DNA from 3 places in the Shewanella vesiculosa genome. Region 2 is predicted to be linked to each of the others. Evidence: predicted binding sites of a transcription regulator. Region 2 holds the regulator's gene; each other region holds the start of a gene.
What was found. Region 2 encodes sigma-54, which starts transcription at its own class of promoters, with help from an activator protein. Its sites were predicted from a motif close to GTTGGCACGNNNNTNGNNT; they were not measured.
Positions count from the first base shown of each region.

Region 1 (3,648 bases), on a different contig from region 2:
ATGTGGTAGAGCAAATGACGGTTGCTGAGCAACCATTAATACTGAATGGCGCAGGAGTGCGCAGCAAGTTTTTTATTGACTTATATGTGGGCAGTTTGTATTTACCGACAAAAGTGCAAACCTTAGATGATGTATTGGCGCAGCCGATTGCGGTTATACAGTTAACCATTACCTCTGGAATGATTACCTCAGATAAAATGCGTGATGCAATTACTGACGGTTTTGATGCTGCTACCGACGGTGACACTCATTCTATTGCCAAAGATATTGAACATTTTACCCAGTTGTTTGCTGACGAGATGGTTGAAGGTGATCGATTCACTTTTGTGACTCAAAAAGGCAAGGGCGTCAGCAGCATTAAAAATGGCAAGGCTCAGGGGGATATTGCTGGTGAAGCATTTCGTCAGGCATTACTTAAGATTTGGTTAGGTGAACATCCTGCGCAACAAAGTTTACTTGAGGCCATGCTCGCTCAATAAATCTCCTGCTAGGAAGAAACGATAACAAGCGAGCACTGCGCTCACGGTGGCACTTGGCTTGTTATCGCTCGTATGGCTTGCCACCAAGATTTTAACGCTAGGCTGAAAAGTCATTCCCTAGCGTTGAAATGGTCGACGTTTTGCCTTTGTCATTGTAGGTCAAGCTTGAAGCGTTGCGGCTAGCTTGTAATGCTTGTGCGAATCTATTGAGGCTGGCGATATTGAGTTCAATTAAACTGGCATTTTGGCTATTGATGTCTTTGCACTCAGCGAGTATCGATTTTGCTTGAGCAACTTTTTGTGCCAGTTCAACATCTGTGGTGATCAGCGTGTGGTGTGGATGATTAGCCAGTTTTTCGTCAGTGGTTTTCATATTGAATAAACACTGGGTTTTATCTTTGGAAAGTGCCAGTAATTGATCGGCGTCTTGCTTTTCTAACGCAGCTTTCTCTGCTGAAATCAGCTGTTTTAGTTGAACTAACGTCTGATTTTGCGTATCAAGCAAAGTATGCAGTTCTGTAAGTAATTGCTTGTTTTGCGGATCGTTGGATTGTCCTGAGGATTGTACGTTTACTTGTGTCATAAGTTACTCTTGTTTTTTTTACTAACACTTCTCTATGATGCAAATGCGCACCTATTATTCTAGTGTTGTTAAAGCAAATTAAAGAGTAACGTTTAACGGTTACTCTTTGTCAAATGATAGACTGCCTAGCTCTGCTTCAAAACTAGCAATATTAGCCGCAAGTTTTTCTGGGTCGACTTTATATCGTCCTTCAGAGATTGCGAGTTTAATTTCAGCGACCTTTTTTTGGTCTACTTCAGGCAATGATGCCATTTTAGTTTGCGCGCCCTGAAGCTGTTGAGCTTGAGAGGTAATGCTAACCGAATCAGTTTTAACTGGAGTCGCTGTTTTTTGCGCCACAGCTGCAGTATCAGATTTGGTATTAGACTGCGTTTCACGTGCAGTGCGCAGTTGTGTATTAGTAGCAGTGTTATGCTTAATGTCAATTGCCATGGGAGGCTCCAGCGTAATTATCAGGTTTTCCAAACAGGCTATCGGCAGTCCAGGAAAAAACTTTAACTCTATTTTACATTCTTACTTCAACTTCGCCAATGCCAATTACAACAGCATCAAATTGTTTGCTCGTATTACTATTTTTTACTCTGATAACGTCATTGAGATTACCGTCCCGTAAAGCTTCACCAAGGGTTTTAATTTCAATATTAGCGGTTTTAGCATAAATAGAAATCGTGTCTCCTTTGCAAACAAAACACAAGTTATTACTTAAGACTGGAGAGTCTTTCGCAACCCGACGTTTTACTCTTGAGCCAATTAATGAGTTGATATCTGAAAAAAATTGGCCTTTTAGACTATATTGATCAATATACATGATGTGTAAATGTTGTTGGTCAATAATTTGGTCTGGTGACAGTATCTGGTTTGCCGCGACAACGGGGTATTGAATTTCAACTCGAACTGAGAGATACATCTGCCATGGGTAGTCATAGTCTGGACTATCACAGCTCAGTTTTACCATATTATTGCGACTAATCGCTCGTTCACTGGCAATTTCAGCCGTTATTGGTGGATAGCACCGCGGAGGATTGACACGACCTTCAAGGTTTTGTGGGGTGATTTCGACCTTAGCTTTTGAGTCTGCTTCGATTTTTTTTTCTATCGTCTCTTTAGCTAAGTCATAAATGGTCGATAGTGAGGGTGTTATTATCTCTTCGCTAGCAAATGCTGGCAAAAAAAATGTTATTGAACATAATAAACATAAAAAAAATACTTTCATAATGAAGATACTAGCTTGTTTTGCCAGAATACACCTATACTTTTAAAAACGGAAAATATGCGGGCTATCTCTGCATACACAATAAGCTAAAAAATATGTACCGATGACATAATAATTTCATTATGTCCCCGTCAAAAAAGTGTCAGCTCACCGTGTGTGAGTTAATTAATACAAATTAAAGCAAGTTGTATGCCCACTTTTTTAATTTAATGAATAGATAAGTATTCGCTGGGTTGTTGATGGTTTACACTGAAGGTTGATATGTCTTTAGCGATAAATGAGCTAGATGTAATGAGCTAACGTATTGTGTTGAACCTAGGTTTACTATAATTTTAATGAACAATTTTTATCCTTTTGGGTGACAGTTAACTACAAGGTCGTGTTATGTCGAGCATTTTAGATTCAGTCAATAAACGTACTCAGCTTGTCGGGCAAAACAGACTCGAGTTACTATTATTTAGGCTTAACGGCCGCCAACGGTTTGGGATTAACGTGTTCAAAGTGAAAGAGGTTTTACAATGCCCACCACTGACAACCTTACCTAAATTAAATCGTTATGTTAAAGGTGTTGCTCATATTCGTGGCGCAACGATTTCTGTTATCGATTTAAGTGCTGCAACGGGTGGTCGTCCGCTGACATCAACTGAAAATTGCTTTATTATCATTTCCGAATACAACCGAAGCATTCAAGGCTTTTTAGTGAGTTCTGTTGAGCGTATTATCAACATGAATTGGGAGGCAATTATGCCGCCTCCACAAGGTTCTGGTCGTTCTTCCTATTTAACCGCAGTGACAGAGATAGAAGGCGAGTTGGTTGAGATTTTGGATGTTGAAAAAATTCTTGATGAAATTTCACCGGTTAAGACTTCGATCAGTCAAGAACTCAACGAAACTTTAACGATTGATAGAGAACAGCATTATCACATTATGGTTATTGATGATTCTGCAGTGGCACGTAAACAGATTATTCGTTCGTTAGAGTCTTTAAATCTGCAAATCGATACTGCCAAAGATGGTAGAGAAGCGTTAGAGATGTTGAAAAATATTGCCAAAGAAATGGATGATGTATCAGTGGAAATTCCGTTGATTATTTCTGATATTGAAATGCCTGAAATGGATGGCTACACTCTAACAGCAGAAATTCGTGATAATCCAAAGTTAAAGAATATAAAAGTCGTACTGCACACATCGTTAAGTGGTGTGTTTAACCAAGCGATGGTACAAAAAGTTGGGGCTAACGATTTTATTGCTAAGTTTAACCCCGATGAATTAGCCGCAGCGGTTAACAAACATTTGAGTTTATAATTGTTTAGAATTGAATAATATTGAACGTTCGGTCGGCTCATCGGCAAACATATTAGGAAGATAATGTG
Region 1 covers NZ_JAACSD010000012.1:12,568-16,215, reverse strand. Annotated here, with positions in the region: gene GW828_RS13505 (chalcone isomerase family protein) at 1-479, shown strand, start outside; gene GW828_RS13500 (flagella synthesis protein FlgN) at 577-1,062, opposite strand; gene flgM (flagellar biosynthesis anti-sigma factor FlgM) at 1,162-1,494, opposite strand; gene flgA (flagellar basal body P-ring formation chaperone FlgA) at 1,568-2,275, opposite strand; gene GW828_RS13485 (chemotaxis protein CheV) at 2,660-3,580, shown strand; gene GW828_RS13480 (CheR family methyltransferase) at 3,646-3,648, shown strand, end outside.
Region 1: the regulator sigma-54 is predicted to act here: its motif matches at 2,454-2,472, upstream of flgA (flagellar basal body P-ring formation chaperone FlgA).

Region 2 (3,648 bases):
AACACTAATTGCCACTAGATCATTATTACCTTTGAGCTGAGCCAGTAATATGCCAATCAGTGGTAAAGGCAAATTATCAACACAATAATACCCTAGATCTTCTAATACTCTTAGAGCAACAGATTTTCCTGAGCCTGAACGTCCCGATACTATGACAAGTTTCATGCAGTAATAACCCGATAAAGTTCTGTTGAGTCGTGAGTTTTACGAAGCTGTTTCAATATTTGCTTATCGCTTAATTTTTGAGCCACGCTTGATAGCGTGCTTAAATGCTGTTGGCACTGATCTGCAGGTACTAACAAAGCAAATAAAATATCCACGGGCTGTTTATCGATTGCATCAAAGGCAATGGCTTCTTCACATTTAATAAATATTGCGATCGGATGTTCTATGGTCGTTAATCTACCATGAGGTATCGCAATGCCATTTCCTATACCTGTGCTACCCATTTTCTCTCTCGCTAATAGGCTTTCAAAAACCTCTTGCGAAGATAGGGGTGGGTACTGGGCAGCGACTAAATTGCTGATGAGTTCCAGTACTTTTTTCTTACTGCCCGGTGTGGCACAGGTAGTGCATTCCGGCTGCAGAATGGTACAAAGTTCCATCGTTAGTGTTTTGTATACTTCTCTTTGTGTTTAATTACCTGACGGTCGAGTTTATCGATCAGGGCGTCTATTGCAGCATACATATCAGTGCTTTCTGACATGGCAAAAATCTCTGCACCATTAAGGTTGATTTTAGCTTCTGCTTTTTGTTGTAATTTTTCTACATTGAGCACAACGTGTACATTATTGATCTGATCGAAGTGTCGTTCAAGCTTTGAAAATTTACCTTGAACGTATTCACGTAAAGATTCGGTAATGTCGATATTTCTACCTGTCATATTGATAAGCATAAAAATCCTCCGTTGCCTTGTAGGTTATAAACTCTTACGTTGGTTTGAGGGCGGAATGAGCATCGCTTCGCGGTATTTTGCAATCGTACGACGCGCAACGTTGATCCCCTGATCTGCCAGCAGTTGGGCCATTTTACTGTCACTTAATGGCTTTTGCTGGTTTTCTGCTGCAACCAGTTTTTTGATAAAAGCACGAATAGCGGTAGATGAGCATTCTCCGCCATCGTCGGTGCTGACATGGCTAGAGAAAAAGTACTTTAATTCAAATAGCCCACGTGGTGTGTGCATATATTTTTGAGTGGTAACCCGTGAAATAGTTGATTCATGCATTTCTACTGCTTCAGCAATATCATTGAGCACCATAGGTTTCATGGCTTCTTCACCATATTCAAAGAAACCTTGCTGAAATTGCACAATACAATTGGCGACTTTCAATAAGGTCTCATTGCGGCTTTCGATACTCTTGATGAACCATTTAGCTTCTTGTAAATGACCGCGAATAAATTGGCTATCGGCAGAGTTTTTACTGCTTCTAGCCATGGCTGCATATTGTTGATTAACGCCAATTTTAGGCATATTGTCTGGGTTTAACTCTACAACCCAACGGCCATTCTTCTTTAGTACGGTTACATCAGGAATAACATATTCGTCATCAATAGCGGTGACTAACAAGCCCGGGCGAGGGTTAAGTGACTGGATTAAGGTGATTGCGTCACGCAACTCGTTTTCTTTGAGCTTGGTTTTGCGCATCAATAATCTAAAATCGCGCCCAGCAATTAAATCTAAATAGTCTTTAATGAGCAGACGGGCATTGTCTATATGTGGGGTTGTGTCGGCATATTGGGCTAATTGAATGAATAAACATTCGCTTAAATCTCGTGCGGCAACACCAACGGGATCAAAGTGTTGAATACGTTTTAATACCGCTTCAACTTCATCTAGTTCAACACTTTCATCACCCATGGCTTCGAGAATATCTTCAGTGCTTTGGGTTAAATAGCCGCGTTCATCAATGGCATCAATGATCGCGGTAGCAATTGCTCGATCTGTGTCAGAAAATGGCGTGAGATTTTTTTGCCACTCTAAATGCTCATATAAGCCTTCAGTCGTTTCACCTTGGAATGGCATATCATCATCGCGCATGCTAGCACTGCCTGAACCTGACATTGGTGAGGCGGTGTACACTTCATCCCATGTGGTATCCATAGCTAAATCATCCATGGTTTCTTTGGTCATGGATTCTGCTGTGTCGACTGTTGAGGTGTCTTTTTCTATATTGACCACGCTGTTGTCACTAAAGTCGGTGTCCGATTGGTCGCGACTTTCTTTTACTGAGTCTTTTGCTTGAGAAAACTCATCTTCTATTTCAAGCAATGGGTTTGAGTCCAATGCTTGTTGGATTTCTTGCTGTAGCTCCAATGACGATAATTGCAGTAAGCGGATCGCTTGCTGCAATTGAGGGGTCATGGTTAAGTGTTGACCCATTTTGAGTTGGAGTGACGCTTTCATTTACCGCTTATCCCTAGATGATTTCCATAAAAATGACAATCTCGAAAACTGTAATCGATTGTCACATACATCAATGACATTTAACGCTATTTAGATATCGTTCAATGAAATGAGTTAGATAGACTAAAAGGCCAGTAAAGTAACTATAGCTTGAATTGTTCACCTAAGTACACAGCCCGAACTTGTTGATTACTCAATATCTCATCAGGTGTGCCTTCGGCAATTAAATTGCCCTGGCTGACAATATAAGCGCGCTCACAGACGTCTAAGGTTTCACGTACGTTATGATCGGTAATTAATACCCCTAAGCCGCGGTTTTTAAGCTGTTGAATGATTTTTTTTATGTCGATGACAGAAATAGGGTCAACCCCCGCAAAAGGCTCATCGAGCAAAATAAATTTAGGATTAGCGGCCAGCGCGCGCGCTATCTCTACTCGACGACGTTCCCCACCAGACAACGACATGCCTTGGCTGTCGCGAATATGGGTGATATGGAATTCTTCTAGTAAATGCTCTACTTGCTCAATCCGTTGGTCGGTAGTGAGTTCTTTGCGAGTCTGCAATACGGCCATAATATTGTCGTATACGGTCAGTTTGCGAAAAATACTGGCTTCTTGCGGCAAGTAACCAATCCCTTTGCGAGCTCTAAGATGCATTGGGTCGGCGGTTAAATCGTCATCATCAATTAAGATCCGACCTTTATCGCTTTGCACTAAGCCGACAACCATATAAAACGTGGTTGTTTTACCTGCACCATTGGGGCCTAAAAGACCAACAATTTGGCCTGTTTTAACGGTTAAACTCACATCTTTAACAACCTGACGAGTTTTATAGCTTTTAGCTAAATTTTCAGCCGTTAGGGTTATTTGGGTCATGGTTTGATCTGCTTTTTAACAGGAATTTCAGGGAGCTTTTGCTTTGGTGCAGTCTCGTCTTGGAAATTCTCAGGTTGAATAATAGTAATAACGCGATCTTTCCCTGTACCAGTACTTTCAGCAATCAGCTCTTGAGCGTTAATGTTGTACTTAATACGGTTACCGGTTACTTGGCTACCAGATTGATCCAGTTTGGCATTACCTGTCAATGTCAGTGTAGTGGTAGCAAGATCATAGCTTATTTCGTTGGCACTGGCGGTACCAATTTGACCGTCGTCTAACTCTTGTGAAAACGTTGCAGGGTTACCTATAGCGATGAGTTTTTTACTGGTACTGTTTTCGGGAGTAAACGCCCGTAACTCATCAGCA
Region 2 covers NZ_JAACSD010000004.1:208,238-211,885, reverse strand. Annotated here, with positions in the region: gene rapZ (RNase adapter RapZ) at 1-165, opposite strand, end outside; gene ptsN (PTS IIA-like nitrogen regulatory protein PtsN) at 162-605, opposite strand; gene hpf (ribosome hibernation promoting factor) at 608-895, opposite strand; gene GW828_RS03200 (RNA polymerase factor sigma-54) at 920-2,404, opposite strand; gene lptB (LPS export ABC transporter ATP-binding protein) at 2,548-3,279, opposite strand; gene lptA (lipopolysaccharide transport periplasmic protein LptA) at 3,276-3,648, opposite strand, start outside.

Region 3 (3,648 bases), on a different contig from region 2:
GGTGATGCGACTAACAAAAATTGACACTTCATTAGCGGTCTTGCCACCATACCTAGCGGCAATTGCTCAGACATGGTTAACAATAAATCTAAGCCTTCGCTGACAACATCAACTTTATGATCAAGTAAACTGACTTGCAGCTCAAGATCAGGATGTCTTGCCATAAACTCTGGTAAAGCGGGGATAATATGCATAGTACCAAATGATTGCGAGATCCCGACCTTCAATACTCCACGAGTTGCATCATTCAAGTTGTGCACACTCGATACGGCCTGCTCTGCATCGCGAAGTAATTCTTCACCCTGAAGATACAATAAATTACCGGCTTCAGTAAGACTTAAACTACGTGTTGTACGCTGGATCAACTGGACACCAAGTTTATGTTCAAGATCTGCAACTTGAGTGCTCACTTTAGATTTAGAAATGCCAAGACGTCTGGCTGCAGCACTAAAACTTCCTGCTCGTGCAACGTGAGTAAAAATTGCGATAGGTTCTAACAGTTCTAACATGAAAGTCGCCTTAAGCTGGTTACGACATTAATAATAATTTCAGATATCTGTTCTAGTAACTAAACCTTGCCAAGCATCAAAATCAATATTCACTTGTTATGTTTTTTTACTGCTAAATAAGCACCAAAACACATGAATACTGTCAATCAACATCAACAATTGAAGATTCTAAAATATAACCACATCTAAAGTAGAGTGTAACTTTGTTATAATTGGCACCAGTATAGCAAAAAAAGCCTATATGGTTCTATATTTATAATTGACAATCTCTTTATCAGAACAAAGCAACACCAGCTATAGCGGCATAATCGTTAAAATAGGCGCAAAAAAAAGCCCCTGTGTCTTAATAAGAGCACAGGGGAAGGTCAGGTGTCGGGGAGACATATTGACAGTAAATCGATATAGGTTACTTTGCTGCTTCACCTAACTTAGCTAAGGTGTAAGGAGCTAATTCAGGAATAGCCTGACGGGTTTGATTTTCAAGCACTAATAAAGTGGCAAAGTTATCACATACTTTATCGGCACGATCTTCAAGACCTTGCGATTGCGACTCAAGTTGCTTTTCGATGTCGGCACCGACGTTGTCCATCTTTTGTGAAAAAGCATTCATTTTCTCTTCAAATGACCCACCTTCTGAAGACATTATTTGGCTACCAAGTGTCATCATTAATGATCCCATTGAACTGGTAACCATTTGTTCCATTTCTTGCTCAAACTCTTTGTTAAAAGCTTGCTCAATTGATGCTTCTGTTGAGCCTAAATAAAATTTATCGCCTTGTTGATATGCCATGGTATCAACACGCTTTTGAATACCGACCATTAATTTATCGATATGAACATTAGCTGCATCACCAAAAATAGGTGTTAACGCCATATTAACCGCTTGAGTAGCCACAGAAACAACATCTCCAACAAGGTCTATCACATCTGGCACTTGGCGAGAAAGTTCTTCAGAGTACTGGGTGAGTAATTTTTGTTGTTTATCATTAAGAGTCACTTTCTTACCCTCAACATAAAGCTGACCTAACTCAACACGATACTTTTCGATTCCATTATCGCTAATTTGTAGCGTAGTCGGCTCAACCGTTACGTCGTAGTTTAGAGTTACGTTACACTTCTCATCATTCAATGACATTTTTGCCATTGCAGGTGTTAACGCCCCAGCGGTGAATAACACACTCGTTAACGCTAAACCACAAATCAACTTTTGCTTAGTCATGATAAAAATCCTTTTGGTATACGAATATCAATAATTAGGTCGAATATGAAAGGTATAAAGCATAAGTTATGCCAACAAATATAAGATTATGATTTATATTGAATTAAAAGCTTAGAAACAAAAAAGATGGGCGAGTAGAGAAACAATAGCGGAAGTGTATTCGTAAAATAAACCAAAAAGTAGTCTATTTTACGAATCTCAATAATAATTAATTTATCTGCACCAAACTAAAAAATAGATCGACCGAGTTGCTGACTGAGGTGCTCAAGCATCGCAGTACCGGCAAGTGAGTTGCCATTAACATCAAGCTCAGGTGACCAGACACAAATTGACATGTCACCAGGGATAACCGCAATAATCCCGCCGCCCACACCACTTTTACCCGGCATACCCACGCGGTAAGCAAACTCACCTGCACCATCGTATAGTCCCGATGTTGCCAGTAATGCATTGAGTTGCCGAGTTTGCACAGGCGATACTAAACTGTCGCCATCGAGCGTTTTACCACGATTAGCTAAATAGAACATAGCCCGAGACAAATCAGCGCAATTCATTCTTAATGCACAATAATGAAAATAACTTTTAAGCACGGTATTAACGTCGCCGTCAAAATTACCAAATGACTTCATCAAATAAGCAATAGATGCATTGCGGGCGCTGAACTGGAACTCAGAGTCCGCGACGACTTTATCGTAAGTGAGTATTGGGTTTTGGCTTAATTGGCGGACCACTTCCAACATACGATGCTTAGGTGCCCCAAGACGCGCTTGCAGCAAGTCGGCAATTACCAGTGCACCAGCATTAATAAAAGGGTTGCGAGGTTTACCGCGCTCTAATTCAACCTGCACGAGGGAATTGAACGAGTGTCCTGAGGGTTCTTTGCCTACCCGACTCCAGATTTCATCTTCGGTATATAAATTCAGTGCCAGAGTTAAGCTAAAAACTTTAGAAATACTTTGAATTGAAAAAGGTTCGAGGTAATCACCGGCACCAATTGTTTGACCATCAATGGTGGTGACTGCAATACCTATTTTATTAGGGTCAACACAGGCAAGAGCAGGAATATATCCTGCCACCTTGCCTTTACCCAAAAGCGATTTTACTTTATCGACAGCTTGCTGAAGTAATAATTGCTCTGGCAATTTAGCTTAACCCCACCAAATATCATATAAATCACTGACTTCAAGGTTAGAAACAGGCTTATCTTTCCAGAATGTTTTGACTGCTGCAGTATCTTCATCAGTACATTTACCAATAGCTTGGGTAGCAATAATACCTTCCCATTGCTTGTGTCCACCACCGTGGAAACCTAATTGACGAGGTTCAATAACTTCAATAAGAAACTGATCGACTAAGTTATCAATATCTTGCTCAGAAACTGACTCATCAAAGGTCCAGTTAATTTCAAAACCTAGCTCTTGAAACTCATCAACTCGTAATTTTTTACGTAAACGACGACTACGATTTTGCGCCATGGTGTATTCTCCGATTGCTGAAAGTGTAGTTGTGATTAAGCGATACGCTCAAACATGATATCCCATACGCCGTGACCAAGTCTGTGGCCCCTTGCTTCAAACTTTGTTAGCGGACGATGGTCTGGACGTTCGACAACTGTACCAGTTGTTGATTGATTTTTATAACCTTCTGCTGCATTCATTATCTCTAACATATGCTCGCTGTAATTTTCCCAATCGGTTGCCATGTGAAACACGCCACCAATCTTAAGCTTACGGCGGATAAGCTGTACAAACTCAGCTTGTACAATACGGCGCTTATGATGGCGCTTTTTATGCCAAGGATCTGGGAAAAACAATTGAACGCGTTCAAGTGAACCATCAACAATGCAGTGCTCTAACACTTCCATTGCATCGTGATGATATACACGTAAGTTAGTGACTTCAGCAGCACCAGCATCAGCAA
Region 3 covers NZ_JAACSD010000005.1:181,251-184,898, reverse strand. Annotated here, with positions in the region: gene GW828_RS05530 (LysR family transcriptional regulator) at 1-509, opposite strand, end outside; gene GW828_RS05525 (YggN family protein) at 916-1,728, opposite strand; gene glsB (glutaminase B) at 1,956-2,870, opposite strand; gene GW828_RS05515 (YggL family protein) at 2,877-3,203, opposite strand; gene trmB (tRNA (guanosine(46)-N7)-methyltransferase TrmB) at 3,239-3,648, opposite strand, start outside.
Region 3: the regulator sigma-54 is predicted to act here: its motif matches at 1,786-1,804, upstream of GW828_RS05525 (YggN family protein).